Regions from separate parts of the Exiguobacterium sp. s149 genome, predicted to be linked through region 2. Evidence: predicted binding sites of a transcription regulator. Region 2 holds the regulator's gene; each other region holds the start of a gene.

Evidence for each region. The regulator Rex, encoded in region 2, represses fermentation and respiration genes when NADH is low (regulators of the CRP and FNR family bind a similar motif). The targets are predictions, from matches to a motif close to TTGTGAAATATTTCACAA.
Region 1: the regulator Rex is predicted to act here: its motif matches at 4,697-4,714, upstream of ric (iron-sulfur cluster repair di-iron protein).
Region 3: the regulator Rex is predicted to act here: its motif matches at 4,340-4,357, upstream of cydD (thiol reductant ABC exporter subunit CydD).

What each region holds. Positions count from the first base shown of each region.
Region 1 covers NZ_JACSLZ010000002.1:167,708-175,651, reverse strand. Annotated here, with positions in the region: gene KNP81_RS04100 (nitroreductase family protein) at 1-167, opposite strand, end outside; gene KNP81_RS04095 (MarR family winged helix-turn-helix transcriptional regulator) at 164-610, opposite strand; gene KNP81_RS04090 (malate synthase G) at 795-2,987, shown strand; gene KNP81_RS04085 (hypothetical protein) at 2,984-3,280, shown strand; gene aceA (isocitrate lyase) at 3,347-4,627, shown strand; gene ric (iron-sulfur cluster repair di-iron protein) at 4,775-5,482, shown strand; gene modA (molybdate ABC transporter substrate-binding protein) at 5,590-6,324, shown strand; gene modB (molybdate ABC transporter permease subunit) at 6,321-6,962, shown strand; gene KNP81_RS04060 (DUF3221 domain-containing protein) at 6,959-7,330, opposite strand; gene KNP81_RS04055 (MFS transporter) at 7,465-7,944, shown strand, end outside.
Region 2 covers NZ_JACSLZ010000009.1:4,710-12,653, reverse strand. Annotated here, with positions in the region: gene KNP81_RS11830 (FAD-dependent oxidoreductase) at 1-215, opposite strand, end outside; gene KNP81_RS11825 (hypothetical protein) at 407-700, opposite strand; gene tatC (twin-arginine translocase subunit TatC) at 825-1,613, opposite strand; gene KNP81_RS11815 (twin-arginine translocase TatA/TatE family subunit) at 1,616-1,834, opposite strand; gene KNP81_RS11810 (redox-sensing transcriptional repressor Rex) at 1,834-2,490, opposite strand; gene KNP81_RS11805 (ABC-F family ATP-binding cassette domain-containing protein) at 2,640-4,541, shown strand; gene KNP81_RS11800 (hypothetical protein) at 4,538-4,945, shown strand; gene KNP81_RS11795 (hypothetical protein) at 4,993-5,559, opposite strand; gene tsaD (tRNA (adenosine(37)-N6)-threonylcarbamoyltransferase complex transferase subunit TsaD) at 5,574-6,596, opposite strand; gene rimI (ribosomal protein S18-alanine N-acetyltransferase) at 6,593-7,054, opposite strand; gene tsaB (tRNA (adenosine(37)-N6)-threonylcarbamoyltransferase complex dimerization subunit type 1 TsaB) at 7,047-7,703, opposite strand; gene tsaE (tRNA (adenosine(37)-N6)-threonylcarbamoyltransferase complex ATPase subunit type 1 TsaE) at 7,700-7,944, opposite strand, start outside.
Region 3 covers NZ_JACSLZ010000003.1:120,662-128,605, forward strand. Annotated here, with positions in the region: gene arcC (carbamate kinase) at 1-915, shown strand, start outside; gene KNP81_RS05640 (glycoside hydrolase family 31 protein) at 1,094-3,436, shown strand; gene KNP81_RS05645 (Crp/Fnr family transcriptional regulator) at 3,571-4,257, shown strand; gene cydD (thiol reductant ABC exporter subunit CydD) at 4,386-6,110, shown strand; gene cydC (thiol reductant ABC exporter subunit CydC) at 6,107-7,822, shown strand.

The DNA.
Region 1 (7,944 bases), on a different contig from region 2:
ACGACGAAGCGCCACGGTTGCAGGTTGAGTGATGACGGTGCCGTCGTCGCTTCCTCCAGGATTTGTGTCATCTCTTCTTTTGAGATTTTGACGTTCTCATCATAGACGCGAATCGAGCGGCGTCCTTTGAGGATTTCCATAAAGTCTTTCTGTGTTGTCGTGTTCATATAAGGGTCTTCCTTTCATGTTGAATGTTGGTTTGTAACGTATTTAAAAGTTCGAGTAACTGTCGTTGCTCCTCTACCTTCATGTTTACAAAAAGACGGTCCGATAAGCACTTCTTTTGCTCGGTCCAATGTGCAATCCGCTCCCGACCGACATCGGTCAAATCGACAAAGATGACCCGATTGTCTTGGAGGCAGCGTTCGCGCGTGATCAAGCCCTGTGTCTCGAGCTGTTTCAAATGACGCGTGATGGCGGCATGATCGACGCCGACCCGTTGTTGCAGTTCACGCTGACGCAAAGGGCCGACGTGATGCAAGTTGCTCAAAATATCGAAGCGGGTCGAGCTGAGCCCATCCATTTCCGTATCGAACAGTTGGGCCAGTTCTTTTTGTACGGTGATGACGTGGTAGAGAATCTCATCGCTGAGCGAACAGGCGTCGCGCATCGGGTATCCTCCTTCAAAAAACTAATTGATGAATCAATCATTGATAGGTCACACAATGTATACTAATCGGTTTTGAAATAGATCGCAAATAAAAAGTTTCAAAAAAACTGTTGTCAAACTGTTATATAATAGTCTATATTAAAGTAAACTGATATATAACAATTGAATGGGAGGATGTGACGGCTTGGACCATTACAAACAAGTAGGTACTTATCACGTACATGAAACGTTGCTCGACTTCATCTCGGCTCGTATATTGCCTGACGAAGAGGCACACCGACAATTTTGGCCTGGGGTCGGGCGCCTACTCGATGAGTTCATTCCTCGGAATGAGTCACTGCTTCACGAACGTGAGTCGTATGAGCGACTATTACAGGAATGGTACAGCGAGCACAAGCAAGCCTTTGACCTGGAAGACTATGAGCGTTTCCTTCGGTCCATCGATTACATCGAAGCGACCGTCCCTGATTTCAGCATCGACGTTTCAGGTGTCGATTCAGAGGTTAGTAGGCAAGCCGGACCACAGCTCGTCGTTCCGCTCGACAACGCGCGCTATGCGTTGAACGCGGCGAACGCCCGCTGGGGAAGCCTGTATGACGCCTTGTACGGAACGGACGTCATCGACGAAGAGGACGGGAAAACGAAGTCGAACGGCTATAATCCAGTTCGCGGTGAAGCGGTCATCGCCTATGCCAAACAATTTCTCGACGATACATTTCCGCTCCGGGAGGGCTCGCACGAAGAAGCGAACGGCTATCTCGTGTCAGAGGGCAGGCCATACGCCATCATCGAAGGGAACCGCATCGCGTTTCAAGACGATTGTCTCGTCGGCTATGTCGGGGAAACGAGTGATCCGAATAAGCTCTTGCTCGTCCATAACGGGATTCACGCCGAGTTGCAGTTTGACCGGGACCACCCAATCGGACGGGTCGATCGAGCAGGGCTCATTGACATCGAACTCGAGTCCGCCTTGTCTGCCATCGTCGACTGTGAAGACTCGGTTGCCGCTGTTCGGGCGGAAGACAAGGTCCACCTTTACGCGAACTGGCTAGGCCTGATGGACGGGACGCTCGAAGCAACGTTCACGAAAGGAGGTCGGCCGCTCACTCGGAAGTTGAACCCTGACCGGAAGTATGTCGGGAAAGACGGGCGTGAAGTCACGCTTCCGGGCCGATCGCTCCTCTTTATTCGAAACGTCGGGCACTTGATGACGACAGACTTGATGATCGACGCGGAAGGACGTGAAGTACCGGAAGGGATCTTGGACGGGATTTTCACTGCGCTCATCGCGAGCCGCCATCTTGATGCCAGACGAAATTCCCGCGAACGCTCCATCTATATCGTCAAACCGAAGATGCATGGATCTAAGGAAGTCGCGTTCACGAACGACTTGTTCGATGCGATTGAAGATGTACTCGAGTTACCGCGTCACACGCTCAAAGTCGGCGTGATGGACGAGGAGCGACGCACGTCGCTTAATTTGAAGAACTGTATCGAGCAAGTGAAGGAACGCATCGTCTTCATCAATACCGGATTCCTCGACCGGACGGGCGATGAGATTCACTCCTCGCTCACGCTCGGACCGATGCGCAAGAAAGGCGAGATGAAGACATCAAAGTGGCTCGATGCTTATGAACGTCTGAATGTCCAGATCGGGCTTGACGCAGGATTCCATCAACGCGGGCAAATCGGGAAAGGGATGTGGGCGATGCCCGATCGGATGCGCGACATGATGCGTGAAAAAAGCAATCATGTCCGGTCCGGGGCGACGACGGCTTGGGTGCCGTCCCCGACGGCGGCCACGCTTCATGCACTGCATTACCATCAAGTCGATGCGTTTGACGTTCAGCGTGAGTTGGCGAATCGTTCGTTTGATCCAGCAACTGAGCGAGGGCGTCTGCTCGAGGTACCACTCGCCACGCGTCTCTATACAGATGAGGAAGTGAACGAGGAACTCGAGAACAACCTGCAAGGGTTGCTCGGTTACGTCGTCCGTTGGGTCGAGCAAGGTGTCGGTTGCTCCAAAGTGCCAGATATTCATCATGTCGGGTTGATGGAAGACCGAGCAACGCTTCGTATTTCGAGTCAACATGTCGCCAACTGGCTATACCATGGAATCTGTAGCCGTGAACAAGTCGAAGCGACGCTTTACCGGATGGCCGAGGTCGTCGACGCGCAAAACGCGGAAGATCCGCACTATCGTCCGATGACGCCAGATGTAGACTGCTCCATCGCCTATCAAGCGGCGAAAGAGTTAGTGTTCGAAGGCGATGCATCACCAAATGGATATACGGAACCGATCCTGCACCGGCGCCGCCGACAGTTTTTACAACAAGTGACATTAGAACCGAATTTAAAAGGAGGAGCATCATCATGACAACGAAAAAAATCGAAAGCGAACAGTTGATTGAACGTTGGGTCGTCCGTCGGATCGTCTCGGGGGAATCGACAGCGGCGCTCGCTAACACGGCGTTCGTCTATGGGAACGATTTGATGCGCCTCGTGCTCGACCGGGCCGACGGGTCGCTCCAAATCATGAGAGAGCCGGTCGAAGAGGTCGTCATATTCCGTAAACCAGAAGATCGTGACGAAGAAAACGTCTGTCGTTGCTGCGGGATGGAGCACTCGTCATTCAAAGCGGCGCTCGAATGCTGTGCATACTTGGATTAAGCTTGCATTATCTGTTATATAACAAACGATAAATATATAAATTAATATAATACAGGAGGAATGGATATGAATGAACAACAAATGCAACTAGAGGATATGTTACAGTCGGAACGGTTTAACGGGGTCGAACGTCCATATGGGGTCGAAGACGTGATGAGGCTTCGGGGGTCTGTCCTGATCGAGCATACGCTCGCGACAAAAGGAGCGGAACGGTTATGGGAGTTACTCCACGAACGAGACTACGTCCACGCGCTCGGCGCGTTGACGGGGAACCAGGCCATCCAGCAAGTGAAGGCGGGTCTCGAAGCCATCTATTTGAGCGGATGGCAAGTCGCCGCCGATGCGAACTTGTCGGGGCACATGTACCCGGACCAAAGCCTATACCCGGCTAACTCGGTGCCGAGCGTCGTCAAACGGATTAACCAGGCGCTTCAACGGGCCGATCAAATTCAAACGGCGGAAGGGAAAGGCGATACGCATTGGTTCGCCCCGATCGTCGCTGACATGGAAGCCGGTTTCGGCGGTGTGCTCAACGTGTTCGAGTTGACAAAGGCGATGATTGAGGCGGGTGCAGCCGGCGTCCACTTGGAGGATCAACTCTCTTCAGAGAAGAAGTGCGGTCACCTCGGCGGCAAAGTGTTGCTGCCGACACAGACGGCCGTGAAAAACTTGATTGCCGCACGTCTCGCGGCAGACGTCATGGGTGTTTCGACGATTATCGTCGCCCGGACCGACGCCCACGCCGCGAACTTGATTACGAGCGACATCGACCCGATCGATCATCCGTTCATCGTCGGCGACCGGACGCCAGAAGGGTTTTATCGGACCGAGGCAGGAATCGAACAGGCGATCGCACGCGGTCTCGCCTATGCACCGTACGCCGACCTCGTTTGGTGCGAGACGTCCGAGCCTGATTTGGACGAAGCGCGTCAATTCGCGGATGCGATTCATGCGAAGTATCCGGGCAAACTTCTCGCTTACAACTGTTCGCCGTCATTCAATTGGAAGAAGAAGTTGTCGGATGAGGAGATCGCAACGTTCCAACAAGAGATTGGTGCGATGGGATACAAGTTCCAATTCGTGACGCTCGCTGGCTTCCACTCGCTCAACTTCGGAATGTTCGAACTCGCACGCGGGTATAAAGACCGCGGGATGGCCGCCTACTCGGAACTGCAACAGGCCGAATTCAGTGCAGAACAGCACGGTTATACGGCGACACGTCACCAACGTGAGGTCGGGACCGGGTATTTCGATGAGGTGTCTCTCGTCATCTTGGGAGGCCGGTCGTCAACGACGGCGCTCACCGGATCGACCGAGACAGAACAATTTGAAGCGCCGTCCCATTAAGCGTCGCCCCTCCACAAGAGGGGCTTTTTTTGTGTCCAAATTCAGAACGCGTGCATCCTGTTCACTTAAATGTGACGTATTTCACATTTTTGTCGTCAAACTCTTGCTACGCTGAACATGTCAAAATGAATATGGAGGTTATGACAGATGACACAGACATTCACGGGCGATACGCACGTATCTGAAATCGTCAAACAATGCCCGCAAGCGGCAGACATTTTCAAACGGAACCGAATCGATTTTTGTTGTGGCGGCAACCGGCCACTCGCTGAAGCGACTGACAAATCGAAACGGTCGACGGAAGACATTTTAGAAGAAGTCAATGCGCTCTATCAACGCAAGCAAGAGATGAACGAGAAGAGCATCGATTGGGATGCTGCTTCTTCATCGGAATTGATTGAGCACATCATTTATAAGCATCACCAGTTTTTGACGGACGAATTACCACAGCTCACACCATATGTGACAAAAGTGTTCCGGGTTCACGGACAAAACCATCCGCACCTCGGACGCATTCATCAACTGTTCAATCAATTGAAAGTGGAACTTGAACAACATATCGTCAAAGAAGAGACAGAAGACTTCCCGACGTTGCTTCGTCACGAGACGGCACCGACAGCTGAAACGAGACGGGAGCTTGATGACATCTTGGCCTCGCTCGAGTCAGAACACGCGGCAGCCGGTGACATTTTAAAAGAGTTGCGTCAAATCACGAACGACTATACGCCGCCTGAAGGAGCGTGTGGGACGTATCGTCTTGTCTATCAACGGTTAGAAGCGCTCGAATCGGATACATTTGAACACATTCATCTCGAAAACAACATTTTATTCCCGCGGGCGCGCACGTTCGCTTAAGCAGTGGCACACCTCTACTTACGTGGGGGTGTCTTTTTGTGACGTTTGATACAGATGAGAGGCAAATCAAGCGCTACGATAAAGGGGAGGCAAAGGAGTGATTAATCATGAAACGGGTGAGTGGAGTCATCGTAGGGGTGACGGTCGCCTTATTACTAAGTCAAGTCTGGTCGAGTTCAGATTCGGAGGACACCACCGTGACCATTTTGGCGGCGGCAAGCTTAGGACCGGCTTTAGAAGCGGTAGAGCGACAACTTGAAGCGGAATTCGATGGGATCGACGTTCGGGTCGTGACGAACGGGAGCGGCGCCTTGCGAGCACAAATCGATCACGGGTCTCCGGCAGATATCTTTTTAGCCGCGAGCGTTGATGATGTCGACCGATTACAAATCCCAATTCTAGAGCGGGATGCGTTCTTGCATAACGAGCTGTGGCTCGTGACACCGAAAGGGAAACCGTGCGCGGAGACGTGGGACGACTTGAACGCATGTGCTCGGATCGTCATCGGTGATCCGGTCAATGTCCCGGCCGGTCGCTACGCGAAAGCGGCGTTAGAAGTGGAAGGCGTGTGGGAAGAAGTGGAACCACGAATCATGTTCGCCCAGAATGTGAGACAAGTGTTGACGCTCATCGAACAAGGCGACGCCAATGCGGGATTCGTCTATAAGACTGAACTGACGACGGACGTCGAGTCGCTTCAGGCGGTCCCGTTTGAAGCGACGGGTACGATCGCGTATCCGGCGGTTCGGTTGACGCACAACCCATACGTGCGCGATGTTTACGCGCGTTTGTTTGACGATGAGATCCAAGCTCACTTTTTAGCGAAAGGATTTTCTAAATGACGCAATCTCCACTTCAACTCACATTCGAAGTCGGGATGATGGCGACGGTGAGCGCCTTCGTCCTCGCCTTCGGAGTAGCCTATTTCATGCATCACCGTCAATTCAAAGGAAAGCGGCTGTTGGAGACGGTGTTTTTACTGCCGCTCATCTTGCCGCCGACAGTCATCGGACTATACGCCTTGATTGTCCTCGGGAACAACGGGATCGGCGGATTGTTACCGATTACTATCTTGTTCACCAAACAGGCGAACGTCATCGCGTCCGCCTTGGCCGCGTTCCCACTCATCTACCAAACGATTCGTCTCGGTCTCAAACAACTCGATGCGGAATGGTATGAGGCCGGACGCGTGCTCGGCGGGTCAGAGCGTCAACTGTTCACCTACGTGACGATTCCGCTGCTGTTACCCGCGTTGACGAGCGGCTTCGTCCTCGGCTTCGCCCGATCAATCGGCGAGTTTGGAATTACGATGATGATTGCCGGAAATATCCCGGGCGAGACGATGACGCTCGCCACAGCGATTTATATGGCGACAATTAACGGTGATATGACCCAGGCACTCGTCTGGAGCGGATGGTTGGTTGGTTTGGCGTTTTTAGTCCTCTGGCTGAGTGAACGTTATGGCAAGCGTTCATATTAGTCGATCACATCGACTTTTTTCACATAAGACCGGTTCGGAGTATTTAAGATACTCGGACCGGTCTTTTTCCAAATGTGGACGTGGTCCCCGACAGCGATTTGCTCGAACGTGGCTTTCACTTGAAACTTGAACCAGCTTACGTCTTCCGGTTCACTTTGTGCGAACAAGGTGTCAGGAGAGAGCGTGGCCTCTTCTGCGGTAATTCCGCTGATGACGAGTGCGGTGCGGTCAGATTCATTTATTTCAATCACATACCCCTCGACATCTGGTTCGGTCGTCGCTCGATTGGCGAAGACGAAACCGATGGAAAAGACGACGAGCATGGCCGCGATGGTGAGGAATAACATGATTTTAAGCGATGATTTCATAAGGGAACGCCTCCTTCGTTCATTATTCTGTCACGTCTCGAATCGCTTATCTGTGAAAAAAGTAACAGTTAAGTCGAGATGTCATCTTTATGATGAAACTATGAAGTCGCTCGGAAAGAGAAGGGGGAACACATATGTCCGATCGTTATTTTTATTCGACCGCCGCAAAGTGGTCGTTCGTAGGATTCACCGTCTTGGTGCTCTCGACATGGATCGCCTCGGCAGGATTTGAGCACGTAGACATGGCGCTGTTCGGCTACTATATCGCCGCCGTCATTTGCATGATTGGGATGGTCGTCCGCTTGACGTTATTTTTTGCACGGCCGGCCACCTCACAAGTATTGAAGCGGAGCCTCAAACAAATGAAGGCAGAAAAGAAACGGGCCAGCAAGGCCGTCGCCGCTACGACCGTCAACAACATCGTCTTACAGAAGTTCATCTGGGAACGTGGCTGGTACCGCTGGACCCAACATATGTTGATTGCCTGGGGATGTCTCGGGTCGTTCGCCATCACATTCGGGCTGACGTTCCAATGGATGCGGTTTGATTTGATTGATATCGAGACGTATCAGATTGTCGTCTTTAACATCCCGACCATCAAGATGGCCGCGCAC
Region 2 (7,944 bases):
GTCGCGCCGAGTTCTTCGAGCTCGGTCGGTGACGCGTAAAAGAGCTCTTCCGCACGTTTGACGACACCGCCGACGTGGAGGGCGATCCCACACGAGAGGAAGCTGACGTTGTCGTTCCGCTCATACACCGTGATGTCGAGATTGTCGTGCTTGGCGAGTAATCCTTTGACTGCTGCTGTTCCTGCGTGTGTACATCCGATGACTGCGATTTTCATATGGTTGTCTCTCCTTTGAGTGTTAGGCAAGTTAGTTTTTGTGATAAACATCACATTCACTTTCTGAACTTAGTGTACTATTTCACAAGAAGGTTTGACAATCCTTTTGCTCACTTTTTCACGTAATTATGTCTAAAGTTTGAACGGCTGGTGTGACAACAAAAAACCGCTCCGCAACCGGAACGGTTCATTCATGAATGGGTCGTGCGTCTTGCTTTAAACCAGTGGTAAGTGACGACGCCGATATAGGTGAGGAGGCCGATTACATACAGACTAATGCCAATAAAAATCCACCCCAGAGCGTCCCAACCACGGACGCAGACGAGTCCGATGATACACGATACGTATCCCGCGAGGAGCAACATCAACGAGAAGACGAGTCTCCGCTTGAATCGCGATTTCAAAAAGTTCAGTCCGGCAATCAGCAACATTGTCGTCAACACGCCGATGATGATGAGTTCATCCCCGTAGTACTCCCAAGCCATCGCTTCTCCCCCTGACTGATGTTTAAGTAGTTTTATCGTATCACGTGGGTCCAATGTTTATCTTGTTGTTAAAAACATTTATTCCCAATCACAAAAAAAGCATCGTCCCGTTAAAGAACGATGCTTACTTCTCATTCATTTGTTTCATCAAATCGACTTGCTCTTTCACCATCGCCTCTTTCTCACGACGGAGCACGCCCCGGTACGTGATGCGTGAGATCGACAAGCTAATCTCGTACAAGAAGAAGAGCGGCAGCGACACCATGAGGTGCGACGTCAAATCCGGCGGCGTGATGAATGCCGCGATGACGAACAAGGCGAAGTACGCATACTTCCGAATCGATGACAGGAAGTACGGTGTCACGACACCGATGCGCGTCAAGAACATCGTCACGACCGGCAACTGGAATAACAGTCCGAATGGAATGGTCAGTTGCAGCAAGAACGTGAAGTAGTTCGACGCCCCGATGATTTGCGTCAGACCGAGGTCTTGCCCGAGGTCCGTCGAGATATCGAGGACGAGCGGGAACAACCAATAGTAGGCGAACGCAAGACCGATCAGGAACAAGATGAAGATGATCGGGATATAAGCGAGCGTCGCTTTCCGCTCGTTCGGATGCAGACCAGGTGCGACGAACGCCCACAGTTGATACAGTAGAAACGGACCGGATGCGACGAGACCGATGACGAGCGCCAAGTTCAAGTAAATCATGAGCGGGTCCGCGACCCCAAAGGCGTTCAGCTCAAGCCCTCGTTCGACGAGGTCCGCCTGCAGATAGGCGAGCACGTATTTGACACTCGGCAAAGCGATTAGAAAGAAGGCAAAGACGACAAATGCCGACAGCATCAGTCGTCTCCGCAGCTCTGTCAAGTGGTCGGACAGCGCCCGCTCTTGATCAGGTTGATGATTCATGATTACTGCTCTTTCTTCTCAAGTTCTTTCTTATCTTTCTCGTCATGTTCGTTCATCATGCCGTTTGTGGCATTTTTGAACTCACGGAGCGTTTGTCCGGCGGCGCGTCCGAATTCAGGCAATTTCTTCGGCCCGAAGATGATAAGCGCGACGATGGCGATAATGAAGATACTCGCTCCCCCAGGAATACCGACGACGAGCAACGATGATAGTAATTCCATTATTGATGGACCCCCTCAGCAGATGGATAGTGTTGCATAAAGTAAATGAGCGACTGGAGTTCGATCGACAAGTCGATGTGGTGGACGCGGACCGTATCCGGCACAGTAAGTCTGGCCGGTGTGAAGTTCAAGATGCCGCGAATACCGAAGCGGACCAAGTCGTCCGCGACCGGTTGCGCATAGGCAGACGGCACCGTGAGAATGGCGACGTCAATCTTGTTCTGTTTCATGATCTGTTCCATCTCATCAACGTGATGAATCGGGACACCGGACATCGTCGTGCCGACTTTTGTCTCGTCTGCGTCGAACCCGACGACGATATGTGTGTTATTGTTTTTAAGGAAGTTATAGTTGACGAAAGCTGTCCCAAGATGACCAACCCCGACCAAGGCGACGTTCGTAATCTCGTCCTGATTCAGTGTCTTACGGAAAAAGTCTAACAGATACTGTACGTTATAGCCATATCCCTTTTTCCCGAGCGCACCGAAGTACGAAAAATCGCGACGGATTGTGGCCGAATCGACCTTGACCGCCTCGCTCAGTTCAGCAGAAGAGACACGCTGTTTTCCTGATGAATGTAGGCTTTGGATAAACCGATAGTATAGTGGCAACCGTTTGGCTGTCGCTTGCGGAATCTTTGGTTCGTTTTGACTCAACGGAAAGAGCCTCCTTTTTACGACGCGTTTCAAACGAATCTAATTTCATACACCTTGATTGTAAACGAATTCACATGACCACTCAATGAATATACCTGAAATGGGGAAGAAATAAAGTATACTAAATAGAGAGAAAGGGGTTTTTTCACTTGATCCTACTGCAAGTCAATAACTTATCGAAATCATTCGGCGTCGAACCGATTTTAGAGAACGTCAAACTCGAAATTCAAGAAGGCGAACGCGTCGCGCTCGTCGGCCGTAACGGTGCCGGCAAGTCGACACTGCTCAAAGTCATCGCCGGGGAATACAACTACGACTCGGGCGACATCATGAAGCCGAAAGACGTCACCATCGGCTACCTGGCCCAAGACTCAGGACTCGAATCCAACGAGACGATTTGGAATGAGATGCTTACTGTCTTCACCGATTTAATCGAACAAGAAAAGACGCTGCGCCGCATGGAGCAAGACATGGGTTCCGAGCGCATCTTGAACGACCCGGCCGCCTATGAGCGCCTCTTGTCGTCTTACGATGAAGAACAGCATACGTTCAAAGACCGTGGCGGCTATCAATATGAGGCGACGATCCGCTCTGTCCTTCACGGGATGCGGTTCTATCCGGACGACTTCGAACGCCGCATCGATACGCTCTCCGGCGGACAGCGGACACGTCTCGCTCTCGCCAAGATGCTGCTCCAAAGTCCAGACCTGCTCATCTTGGATGAGCCGACGAACCACTTGGACATCGAGACACTCGGCTGGCTTGAGAAGTATTTGAGCGGCTATAAAGGCGCCGTCCTCATCGTCTCCCACGACCGCTACTTCCTCGACCGCGTCGTCTCGGTCGTCTATGAGTTGTCGCGCCACCGGAGCCGTCGCTTCGTCGGCAACTACACGAAGTACCTTGAACAGAAGGCTGCCATTTACGAGCAAGAGAAGAAACAGTTCGAGTCGCAACAAGAAGAGATTGCCAAGATGCAGGACTTCATCCAGCGTAACATCGCCCGGGCGACGACGACGAAGCGGGCACAGAGTGTCCGTAAACGGCTCGAGAAAGTCGACCGGATGGAAGCGCCGGACGGTGATGAGCGCAGCGCCGTCCTCTCGTTCTCAATCAAACGTCAAAGCGGGAACGACGTATTGAGCGGCAGCGACCTCGCCATCGGCTATGAAGAACCGATCGCCCAAAATCTCCGCTTCCAATTGCAGCGCGGCGAATCGGTCGCCCTCGTCGGCCCGAACGGAGTCGGCAAATCAACGCTCCTGAAAGTGTTGACGAAACAACAGCCGCCCCTTACCGGTGACATCCGCTACGGCACCGGCGTCGAAATCGGCTACTACGACCAGGAGCAACAGAACTTGTCGGACGCCAACCGTGTCATCGACGAGATTTGGAACGACTGGCCGCTCATGCGCGAACAAGAAGTGCGGAGTCTGCTTGGACAGTTCCTGTTCAGCGGTGACGATGTCATGAAACGTGTCCATGAACTGTCGGGTGGTGAACGGGCCCGCTTGACGCTCGCGAAACTAAAGCTCGAGCAACCGAACTTGCTCATCTTGGATGAGCCGACGAACCACTTGGACCTCGATTCGAAGATGATTCTCGAGAACGCCCTCGTCGACTATCCGGGCACAATTCTGTTCGTGTCGCACGACCGCTACTTCATCGATCGGCTCGCGACGCGCGTCTTAGAGATCACGCCGAACGGCATCGACGAGTATCTCGGCGATTATTCATATTACGTCGAGAAGAAAGAAGAACTCGAAGACCTGGCCCGACTCGCCCGCGAAGAGACGAAACAAGTCATCGTCAAGAAGCAGCGCGCCGACAAGGAACAGCAACGTGAGGAACGCCGGATGAAACAACGGATCGAGGAAATCGAGCTCACCATCGAACAACACGAGGCCCGTCTCGAGGAAATCGAGCAGCTCTTGTGTGAACCGGACGTCTTCAACGACTTCGCTCGGGCGCAGGAACTGTCGACCGAGTCCGATGCGACGAAAGAATCGATCACGGCACTGTATGCAGAATGGGAGGAGCTCCATTCATGATGCGATTCCGTGCGATGCGAATCGAATGGATGCATGCTTTCCTGACCGGTCTCGCCTATATCGTGCCGACGGGGACGGAATTCGTATCCGAACTGATTCGTGGGGAGCCGACGGTCGTCCCGTCGTTCCTGTTTTATTTCTTGCCGGTCGTCATCGGCTTCATCATCCAGACGTGGAGCGGGATTGTGATCAGCTTGTTGAGCGGCCTGCTCATGAGCACGCTGTTCATCCGCCTCGTCGTCTGGCCGGTCGATGTGACCGTGCACAGCTTTTACACCCCAGGCTCAGTGTGGGGACACTTCTATCAGTCAACGCTCCTCATGTGGCTGCTCGCCCTGCTCGTCTTCATCGTGAGTTGGGTGAATATGTGGCACAAACAGAACAAACATCATCCGGACGTATAAAAAAGGGAAGCCGTCTCCAAGTTGGAGACCGGCTTCCCTTTTAACAGTTAGAAATAACGTAGCGGTTGGAACCCGCGTGTATGGAAGTCGAGCTTGAGACCGTCTTCCGTGATAAAGAACACGTACTCGTTCGTATCGACGTCACGGACGAACACTTTATAGAACGTGAGCGCCTCCTCACGGTTCGTCACATACTTCGCCTCATGCGTCGAGATGACTTGCGCGAACAGTTGCTCTTCGTCAAACTCGTTGACGATATCCTCGAACTTGGCCGCTTCCTCTTCGGTCGCTTCCCGGCCCGGGCCAATCTCATAATACGCGTCGCTCGCTTTCGGTTGGACGCCGAGATTGCGGTCGACGACGATGACACTCTCGATGTCCTGATCGTCTAGGCTCTTATAACCGTACAACGTCTCGACGAGCGTGTTCTCACCTGTGACCCGGCCGATGCCTTCGATTGATTCCGCTCCCGTGAGCGACCGGACGCGTGTCGCTTCCGGTACGATTTCTTCTTGATAAGCGATATTATAAGCGCGGATAATCTCTCGTACTTGCAAAAACGTCGCGACGACGAGCAGTACGACCAGACCTCCAATGATGATGCGTTTCGTCATGTCTCTATTTCCCCCTAGACTGTCATGCTCTCTTCTAAGGATAACCCAGGAACCGCATTCATCGCCAGTGTATCGCGCTTTCCGCGCACATACGCGTGGTGTGCCGCCACCCCAATCATACCGGCGTTGTCTCCGCATAGATCAAGTGGTGGGATGACGAGGCGGATGCCTTCGCGGTCCGTCGCTTCTTGAAGCGCAGCACGGAGTCCACGATTGGCCGCAACGCCACCTGCGACGAGAAGTTGTTTCGCGCCTTTTTCGTTTACGGCACGAATCGCTTTCTCGACGAGCACTTCGACAACGCTCGCTTGGAAACTGGCCGCCAAGTTTTCTGGGATGACCGTCTCCCCACGCTGTTCGGCGTTATGGACGGCATTGATGACTGACGACTTGAGCCCGCTGAAACTGAAGTCAAAACTTCCTGCTTCGAGCCGGACCCGTGGGAACTTATACGTGTCTTCCCCGTTAGCCGCGAGACGGTCGATGGCCGGGCCACCCGGGTAAGGCAGGCTGAGCGTCCGTGCGACTTTGTCGTACGCTTCTCCAGCCGCATCGTCACGCGTCTCACCGATGACTTCAAACACACCGTGCTCGGGCATATAGACGAGCTCCGTATGTCCTCCTGAAACGACGAGACAGACGAGTGGGAACTCCATCTCTTCAACGAGTTCGTTCGCGTAAATATGTCCGGCGATATGGTGGACGCCGATGAGCGGTTTACTATGGGCGAATGCGAGTGCCTTAGCCGCACTGATGCCGACGAGCAGCGCCCCGACGAGACCTGGTCCTTGCGTGACCGCGACGGCGTCGACGTCTTGCATCGTCACGCCGGCTTCACTGAGGGCGTCGTCGATGACGTACGTGATTCGTTCGACGTGGTGGCGCGAGGCGACCTCGGGCACGACCCCACCGAACCGTTTATGACTTTCAATCTGCGACGAGACGACGTTCGATAAAAGTGTCTTGCCGTCACGCACTAGCGCGACTGACGTCTCATCACAGCTCGACTCAATCGCGAGAATGAGCGATGTGTTCATTCTGATTCACTTCCTAACTTCGCCCAGTAGATATAGGCGTCTTCATTATTGTCTTGATAATACCGTTTCCGGCGACCGGCGTTTTCGAAACCGAACTGTTCATACAGCTTTTGGGCACCGATATTCGAGACGCGCACTTCGAGCGTGAGCGCCGCCAGTGACTTCGAGCGAGCAAATTCAACGAGTTGCGTCAATAGCAGATTGCCGATGCCTTGCCCGCGATATTCCGGTAGGACGGCAATGTTCGTAATATGTCCTTCGTCCACGATTTGCCAGACGCCGACGAATCCGACGACGCGACGTTCATGGACGGCGACAAAATAGACGGCCTGCTCATTCTTGAGCATCTCGTTCATGAACGCTTCTTTCGTCCATGGGATGGCGAAGGACGCTTCTTCGACTTTGGTCACTTCCTCGACGTCGAGCCAATTCATACGGCGAATTTTAATGTCAGCCATTGTTTTGTCCCTCGAGCCATTTCGCTTCCGCTTCAGCGAGGCGGAGATACTCAGGTTCAAACGCATGGACATCGTCCGTCACGTCACCTAAGGCGACGAGATCGCTCGCACGTCCATAGCTGTGAGCAGCCGGGGCTTCTGTATAGTCGTAAGACGCGAGCGCGTCACGGAACGGCTCGACGTCACCGACGACGACAAACGGTCCTGTCATATTAGCTTCAAGCCAAGTTACGACAGAGGCGTGACAATCCGGTGAGACGGCCTCGTTCTGTTGATAGTGGCCGATATAGGCATTGCCACGGCGGGCGTCGATGAGTGAGACGACCGGGAGCTCCGTGTTCGGCGCCGCCGCCATGAGACGGAGTGCCGAAACCCCGACGAGCGGGAGTTGGAGCGTGTAGGCGAGCGTCTTCGCGGTCGTGACACCGATGCGGATGCCCGTATACGATCCAGGCCCCGTCGTCACGACGATGCGCTCGAGCTCGGTCGGTGTCCATTTGACCGCGTTCATCAGTTGTTCAATCATCGGCATAAGCGTGACGGCATGGTTTTTCGAGACCATGACCGTCGCTTCGGCTTGGATTTGTCCGTGTTCACTGAGGGCGACGGATAGACGTGTCGTCGACGTGTCCATCATCAATTGCTTCATGCGAGCACCTCCTTCACGAGCGCATCGTATGCGTCACCGACGGGCGCGAACGTCAGTTGACGCTCCTCGTCCCCGATCCGCTCGATGGTGATAGCAAGCCGCTCCGTCGGAAGCGATGACTCGATCAAGTTTGACCATTCGACGATGGCGACTCCATCGCCGTTGATATATTCTTCAAGGCCGATATCGTCCCCTGTGTCTTCGAGACGATAGACGTCCATATGATAGAGCGGCAAGCGCC
Region 3 (7,944 bases), on a different contig from region 2:
CAAGGAAAAGATGCGACGGCCGAGGCTCAAATTCGAGCCGTCGAGGCGACGGCGGAATCACTGGCCGCGCTTGTCGCCGAAGGGATTGAGGTCATCATCACCCATGGCAACGGGCCGCAAGTCGGAAATTTGATGTTGCAACAGGCCGCATCAGACAGTCCGGCGACACCGGCCTTGCCACTCGACGTTTGTGGGGCGATGACACAAGGGATGATTGGCTATTGGTTCGAGAATGCCCTCACGAAAGCTCTGAGATCGCGCGGTTTGGAACGTTCGGTCGCGCCAATCGTCACGCGGTCGGTCGTCGACCCGAACGATAGTGCCTTCAGTCACCCGACGAAGCCGATTGGTCCCTTCTACGACGAGGCGGAAGCGCAGCAGATGGAACGGACGACCGGTTATGTGTTTAAAGAAGACGCCGGTCGCGGCTATCGCCGCGTCGTCCCGAGTCCGTTTCCAGTGGCGATTCTCGAGCACGCGGTCATCCGTGACCTTGTCGCCCATGAGCACATCGTCGTCGCCTCTGGCGGTGGCGGGATTCCCGTCATCGATACACCAGATGGTTATGTCGGTGTCGAGGCGGTCATCGATAAAGATTTTGCCGCTGCGAAACTCGCCGATCTCGTCGACGCCGACATGCTCCTCATTTTGACGGCCGTCGAGCACGTATTCGTCGATTTCGGGACCCCGTTGGCTCGGGCGCTCGAAGAGACGACGAAAGAACAGCTCGAGACGTATATCGCCGAGGGCCAGTTCGCACCGGGCAGTATGTTGCCGAAAGTTCGGGCGGCCCTTCAGTTCGCCGAGTCAGGCCACGACCGGGTCGCCGTCATCACGTCGCTCGAACAAGCCCTTGCGGCGGTCCGAGGCGAAATCGGGACGCGCGTCCGACTCGCCGCGACGCTCCAACAATAAGCTTAACGCCACAGACATCAACGTCTGTGGCTTTTTTCTGAATTGGCAACACATCGTTTTTTATCCGTCGACATGGGGAAGGGATGTTGTATGTCGATTTAGACATTGCTATCATTTTGAGTGTAAACGTTTGCACAATTTAGAAAGGGAGTGACGAAGAGCGGAAACGCTCGAGCTTATGCGTCTATTTGAAGAGGAGAACGTCTATACGCAACAAATGAAACCGCAGGCAGATGATCGAGCAATCGTCCAAGGGAGCTGCTATCGCTTCACGGTACTGACGAGCCAACTGATTCGGATGGAATACGCGGAAGATGGGGTGTTCGAGGACCGGCCGACCCAAGTCGTCTTTAACCGGGCGTTCGCAGTCCCGGAGTTTCGCGTGATTGAAGATGAGGCGGAACTGCAAATCATTACGGAACACGTCCACCTCTATTACACGAAAGGACCGTTCGCACCGAACACGCTCTACATCGATGTGAAAGGGAACTTCAGCACATACTATAGCCGTTACACGTTCAACGGACCAGAACGGACGTTGAAAGGAACGGCCCGGACGCTCGACCATGTCGACGGGGCTACCGAGCTCGAGGAAGGCATCGCCTCGAAGCAAGGCTACGCCGTCATCGATGATTCGAACTCATTTGTCATGACGGAAGACCGTTTCGTCGAACCGCGACGCCAAGGCATTCATGACTTGTATTACTTCGGCTATGGACATGAATATAAGCGGGCGCTGCGTGATTTCTATCAACTGACGGGGCCAACGCCGCTGTTGCCGCGAAAAGCACTCGGCAACTGGTGGAGCCGCTATTGGCGTTATGATGAGACGGAATATAAAGAGCTCATGCGCCGTTTCAAGACAGAAGACATCCCGTTCTCGGTCAGTGTCATCGACATGGATTGGCATGTCACCGATATCCCTGAGGAATATGGGAGCGGATGGACGGGCTATTCGTGGAATAAGAACCTCTTTCCGGACCCGAAAGGCTTCTTGACGTGGCTGAAGGACGAAGCGTTGCTCGTCACGTTAAACTTGCATCCAGCCGACGGCGTACGGGCGTTCGAAGATCAATACGCAGCGATGGCGGAAGCGATGGGACTCGATCCATCTCACGGCGACCGCATCCCGTTCGACTTCTCCGATAAACGTTTCATTCAAGCTTATTTCGAGCAGATGCATCATCCGCATGAAGTCGATGGCGTCGATTTTTGGTGGATTGACTGGCAACAAGGCTCGACCTCTAAAATGGAGGGGCTCGATCCGCTCTGGATGTTGAATCACTATCACGCGGCCGACATCGCCCGGGATGGCAATCGTCCGCTCATCTTCTCCCGTTATGCGGGGCCGGGCAGTCATCGCTATCCAATCGGATTCTCGGGGGACACATTGATTTCGTGGGCGTCACTGGCGTTCCAACCGTACTTTACAGCGACGGCGACTAATATCGGTTATGGCTGGTGGAGCCATGACATCGGCGGCCATTATCGCGGGTCGAAAGACGACGAGCTTGCCGCGCGCTGGGTCGCGTTCGGAGTGTTTAGCCCGATTATGCGGCTGCATTCAACGTTCAGCACGTTCAATGGTAAGGAACCGTGGCGCTTCGGTCTCGAGGCGGAGCGGTCGATGAAGACGTTCCTGCGTCTGCGTCATCAATTGATTCCATATATCTATACGATGAACTGGCGCAACCATGCCGGTGCTTTGCCGCTCGTTTTACCGATGTATTATGAGCATCCGGATGAAGACGCGGCATATGAGGTGCCGAATGAGTATTACTTCGGAAGTGAACTCATCGTGTCCCCGATTGTCGAACCAATGAACCGACAGCTACACGTGGCGGCGACGAACGTCTGGCTACCGAAAGGCGACTGGTTCGACTTTTTCACGGGTCATCGCTACAGCGGGGACAAATCGGTTCGCGTGTTCCGCGGGCTCGAGGAGCAGGCGGTGTTCGCTAAAGCGGGTGCCATCATCCCGATGGCACCGCATCATTCGGGTCGAAACGACACCGACAATCCGGCCGATTTGGAAGTGCTCATCTTCCCGGGCGCCTCGAACACGTTCACGCTCTACGAAGACAATGGGACGGACCGCGACTATGAGACAGGAGCCTACGCCGAGACGACGTTCACGCTCGATTGGGAGGAACGAAGCCTTCATATCCAGGTGACGGGGGATCGGTCGGTGTTGCCGGATGAACGGAACGTCACACTGCTCCTTCGAGGAGTGACGGGATCCGGCGAATATAAACGGGAGACACAGACGCTACGCCTTGAGCTCGGTCCAATCACGGACGAGCTGACCGTCGAGCTCCCGGTCGACGTGACGGCGAACGACCATCGTCTTGATCGGCTGTATCGTTTCTTGGACCGTGCCGAGATCTCATACGATTTGAAAGATCGGTTGTACCGCTCAGCCGCCGCGAAGACACGACTCGAAGCCTGGCTGTTCGATTTACACGCGCTCGAACTCGATCGCGACCTGCAAGACGCGATTATGGAATTGATGCTCGACTGAATATTATATTGTGACGGAGAGGGGCGGTTCATGCCCTTCTTTTTTTGTCAGAAAATCGTCGGATTTTGTAAGCGTTTTCACAAAGGGGGTGTTTTATACTAAAAAGAGAGGCAAGACGGATTGGAGGATGAGACATGAAACCAAAATGGACGGTAGACGAGTTGAGACAGCTTGATGTGTTCGCTAAATGTGCCACACGAGAGCTCGAGGCGCTGTTGCCGCATGTGTATTGCCGCGTGTATCGGAAAGGTCAGCTCTTGTTCATGGAAGGTGACCCTCGGGAACGGGTCTATTTCTTGATTAGCGGGTATGTGAAGCTCGAGCGTTGCAACGAGACGGCGACTCATCAATATGCGGACTATTTGAAGCCGAAGCAACTGTTCCCATATCGCGGTTTGATGACGGAACCGTACTATCAACATTCAGCCGAGGCGTTGACCGATATCGAGGTCATCTACATGCCGACCGATCGTTTCGAACAACTCGTCTCGCGGAACGCCTCGATGTTACTCCACATCGTCGGACAGATGAACCGGATTCTCGATTTGCACGAGCGGCGTGTCCAAGACATCATCACGCCAAGTGCGACCGATCGCGTGCTCAACACGATTCATTACTTGATTGAAGACCTCGGGGAACCGGAAGCGATGGGCGTCCGTGTCCGTTGCCCGTTCACGACGGTGGAGATTTCGCGGTTGTCGGGCACGTCACGAGAGACCGTTTCGCAAATCTTATCGCGGTTGCGAAAAGAAGACGTGCTCCAATTCGATGCGCATCAATTGATCATCGGGCATCCTGAATATTTCGAACAATCGCTTTGATAGCGCCGCGTATGGAACGTGGCGTTTTTTGCATGTCTAGCTAAGCGAAGCGTTCGCCTTGAAAGGGTGCATCAGGTATAATTAGTGAGAATCCTCACAAAGGAAAAGTCTCCTGATTGATAGAAAGGATGAACGCAGTGAAACGACTGCAAGCTCTCGCTTTAGCAGAAAAACGTCATATCGTCGGACTCGTCATCGCGGCAGTGATGATTGGATTATCGATTTTGGCTCAAGCTTATTTAATTGTCGACATTGTCGATCAAGTCTTTTTAAAAAATGCATCGTTTGAAAGCATCGTTCCGACGCTCGGCTGGCTCATCCTCGCACTCGTCACACGAGCTGGTTTCGGCTATATGTCGGGGAGGATTGGGGCGAGTCTATCGGAGAAAGCGAAACGAACACTCCGCTTGCAACTGCTCGACCGTTATACGTCGAATCGGATTGAGACGTCACTATCCGGTCAATCCGGTAAAAAGGTGAGCGTGTTCATGGACGCGGTCGACGAGGTCGATGCCTACTTCAGTCAATATTGGCCGCAAGTCATTCAAACGTCGATTATTCCGCTACTCATTCTCGTCGTCGTCTTCAGTCAACATTGGATCTCGGGCGTCATCATGATGGTGACGGCACCGTTCATTCCAATCTTTTTTATCATCATCGGGATTGCGACGCAGAAGAAGTCGGAACAGCAGATGGAGAAAATGAATCAGTTCTCTGGCAAGTTTTTGGACGTCTTGCAAGGATTGACTACGTTGAAACTATACGGTCGGACCGAGCGCGAGGCGCAAGCGATTGAAAAGAGTAGTCTCGATTTCCGCGACGCGACGATGGTCGTCTTGAAGACGGCGTTCCTGTCGGGTCTCATGCTCGAGTTCATTTCGATGCTCAGCACGGGCGTCGTGGCACTCGAAGTGGCGCTCCAAATGGTCGTCTGGGAGAACTTGACGTTCTTCTCTGGCTTTTTGATTCTCGTCTTGGCCCCGGAATACTATTTGGCGATTAAAGACCTCGGAGGTGCGTTCCACACCGGACGCGGTAGCATGGGGGCGGCCGATCGTATTTTCGAGGCGCTCGACGCACCGGATGAACGTTTGACCTGGGGCGACCGTATGTTGACGAGCCGGACGCCCGACCTCGAGCTCGACGCCGTCTCGTTCGCCTATGAAGGTGGACGCTTCACGCTGGACCCATTGAGCGGTATGATTCCTACTGGCGCTCATGTGGCGCTCGTCGGGGCGAGTGGATCTGGCAAGACGACCGTTTTGAACGTGTTGTCCGGACTCGTAAAACCGGACAGTGGACGTGTCCTCGTCGACGGAGAACCACTCGAGACATACACCGATTCGTCATGGTATGACACAATCGGGTACATCTCACAAAATCCGTATTTGTTCGCCGGTACCGTTGCTGATAATATTGCCCTCGGGGAAACAGCCGACGAGATAAAAATCCTTGAAGCCGCGAATGCAGCCGGACTGAACGATGTCATCGCGCAATTGCCGAACGGCATTCATACCGAGCTCGGTGAAGGCGGTTATGGATTGTCCGGAGGCGAACGACAACGACTCGCCTTGGCCCGTGCCTTCTTGAAACGTCCCGGCATCATCTTGTTTGATGAACCGACGACAGGGCTCGATTTAGTGACGGAGCAAATCGTTCGGCGTTCGATTGAGGAGTTGTCGTGTGAGGCGACGCTCGTCACGGTCGCGCATCGGTTGCATACAATTAAGCAGGCAGATGCGATTTGGTTCATGGGCGATGGAAAGCTACTCGCCCAAGGCACGCATGACGAACTGCTCAGCGTTCCGCAATACGCTGACTTGTTCACGCTACAGAAAGGGGTGAGAGGATGAATTCACTTTGGACGATCACGAAATGGATGATGCGAGAGAAGAAAGATATCGTCCTCTCGATCTTCTTTGGGTACGTGGCCGGCATCGCGGCCGTCGCCTTGTTCGCGGCGAGCGGTTATCTTGTCTCACGGGCCGGCCTCGTACCGCCGCTCTATGCGCTCATGGTACCTGTCGTCTTGATTAAATTGTTCGGTGTGATTCGGGCGAGTGCGCGTTATCAAGAGCGCCTTGCCTCGCACCGGGCGACGTTCACGATTTTGAGCGAGTTGCGGGTCCGGTTTTACCGCCAGCTTGAACCGCTTGTGCCGAGCATCTTTGCCAAGTATCGGAGTGGAGATTTGCTTGCTCGCGTCGTCGGTGACGTCGAGAGCTTGCAAAACTACTTTTTACGGGTATTCTATCCGCCGATTATCTTGGTGCTCGTCTTCTTGAGCACGATTTTCTTCGTCACGTACTTCTCGATGTGGGTCAGCCTCTGGATTTTGTTCGGTGTGTTCGTGACCGGTTTTTTGATTCCGGCGTTCTTCGCCCGAATCCGTGCCAAGCACGACCGCGAGCTTCGCGCTTTACGGGGTGACCTGTCGAGTGGGATGACAGAGATGATGTACGGATATCGCGATTTGTTGCTTCATCATCAACTTGGACGGACACGCGGCGAGCTGCTCGAACAGAGTGACCGTTACGCCGAAGCACAGAAACGGGATGTGACGAATCAGTTCTTCAACTCGTCACTCGTCGTGGCGGCATCCCTACTCGTCTCGTGGGGTGTTCTTGCTATCGGGGCGTATCTCGTTGTCGACGGCGAGTTAAACGGCCTATTTTTGGCCATGCTCATTATGATGTCGCTCACCGCGTTTGAGAACGCGACACCGATGGCGGTCTTCCCAGGCCACTTTGCCGACAGCAAGCAAGCGGCCAATCGACTGCTCGAAGTCGTCGAGCCGAGTGAAGCAATCGTCGCGGCCGAAGTCGCCCGGACGGACATGGTACTCGAATCCGCTCCGGACGTATCGTTTGAGCGCGTGACCTATCGCTATCCGGATACGTACCGCGACGTCCTGAGCGACGTGGATGTGACGTTACGAAGCGGGACGAAGACGGTCATCGTCGGGCCGAGCGGCTCAGGGAAATCGACGCTCCTGCAACTGTTGCTCGCTTTCGTCAGACCCGATTCCGGTGAGATCCGATTGAATGGGCAACGGTTGGACGATGTGACCCAAGCATCGGTCTGGCGTGAAGCCAGCGTCGTCCTTCAAGAGAACCACTTCTTTTTCGGGACGGTACGGGAGAACTTGGCGCTAGCCGGAGAGTTCACCGACGCTGAGATGGAAGCGGCGCTCGCGAGCGTCCGGCTCGGTTTCTCGCTTGATGAGCCTGTCCTTGAGAAAGGGGCGAACTTGTCGGGCGGGGAACGGCAACGGCTCGCCATTGCCCGGGCGCTCTTGAAGAACGGGGTGCTCTGGATTCTCGATGAAGCGACGTCGGCCCTCGATGCGCGGACCGAGGCGGACGTGTTCGCCGAAGTCTTCCGCCGTGCCGAGTCATCGACACTCGTCATGGTCAGCCATCGTCTGACCGGGCTCGAGCGCTTCGATCACATCATCGTCATGGAAGGTGGTCGCATCGTAGAGACAGGAACGTATGATGAACTGATGCAGTCCCGCGGTGTATTCTATGGATTGAAACAAATCGAGCAAGATATTTTCGCATGAAAAAACGAGCGGCTCCGTCGGAGAGCCGCTCGTTTTTTGGATGGCAAATTTGGGTGCAACAAATGGGGGTTGTCGCATTGCTTTCAAAAAGAGTGTCGTGGAGGGGAATCCACGTGACGTAA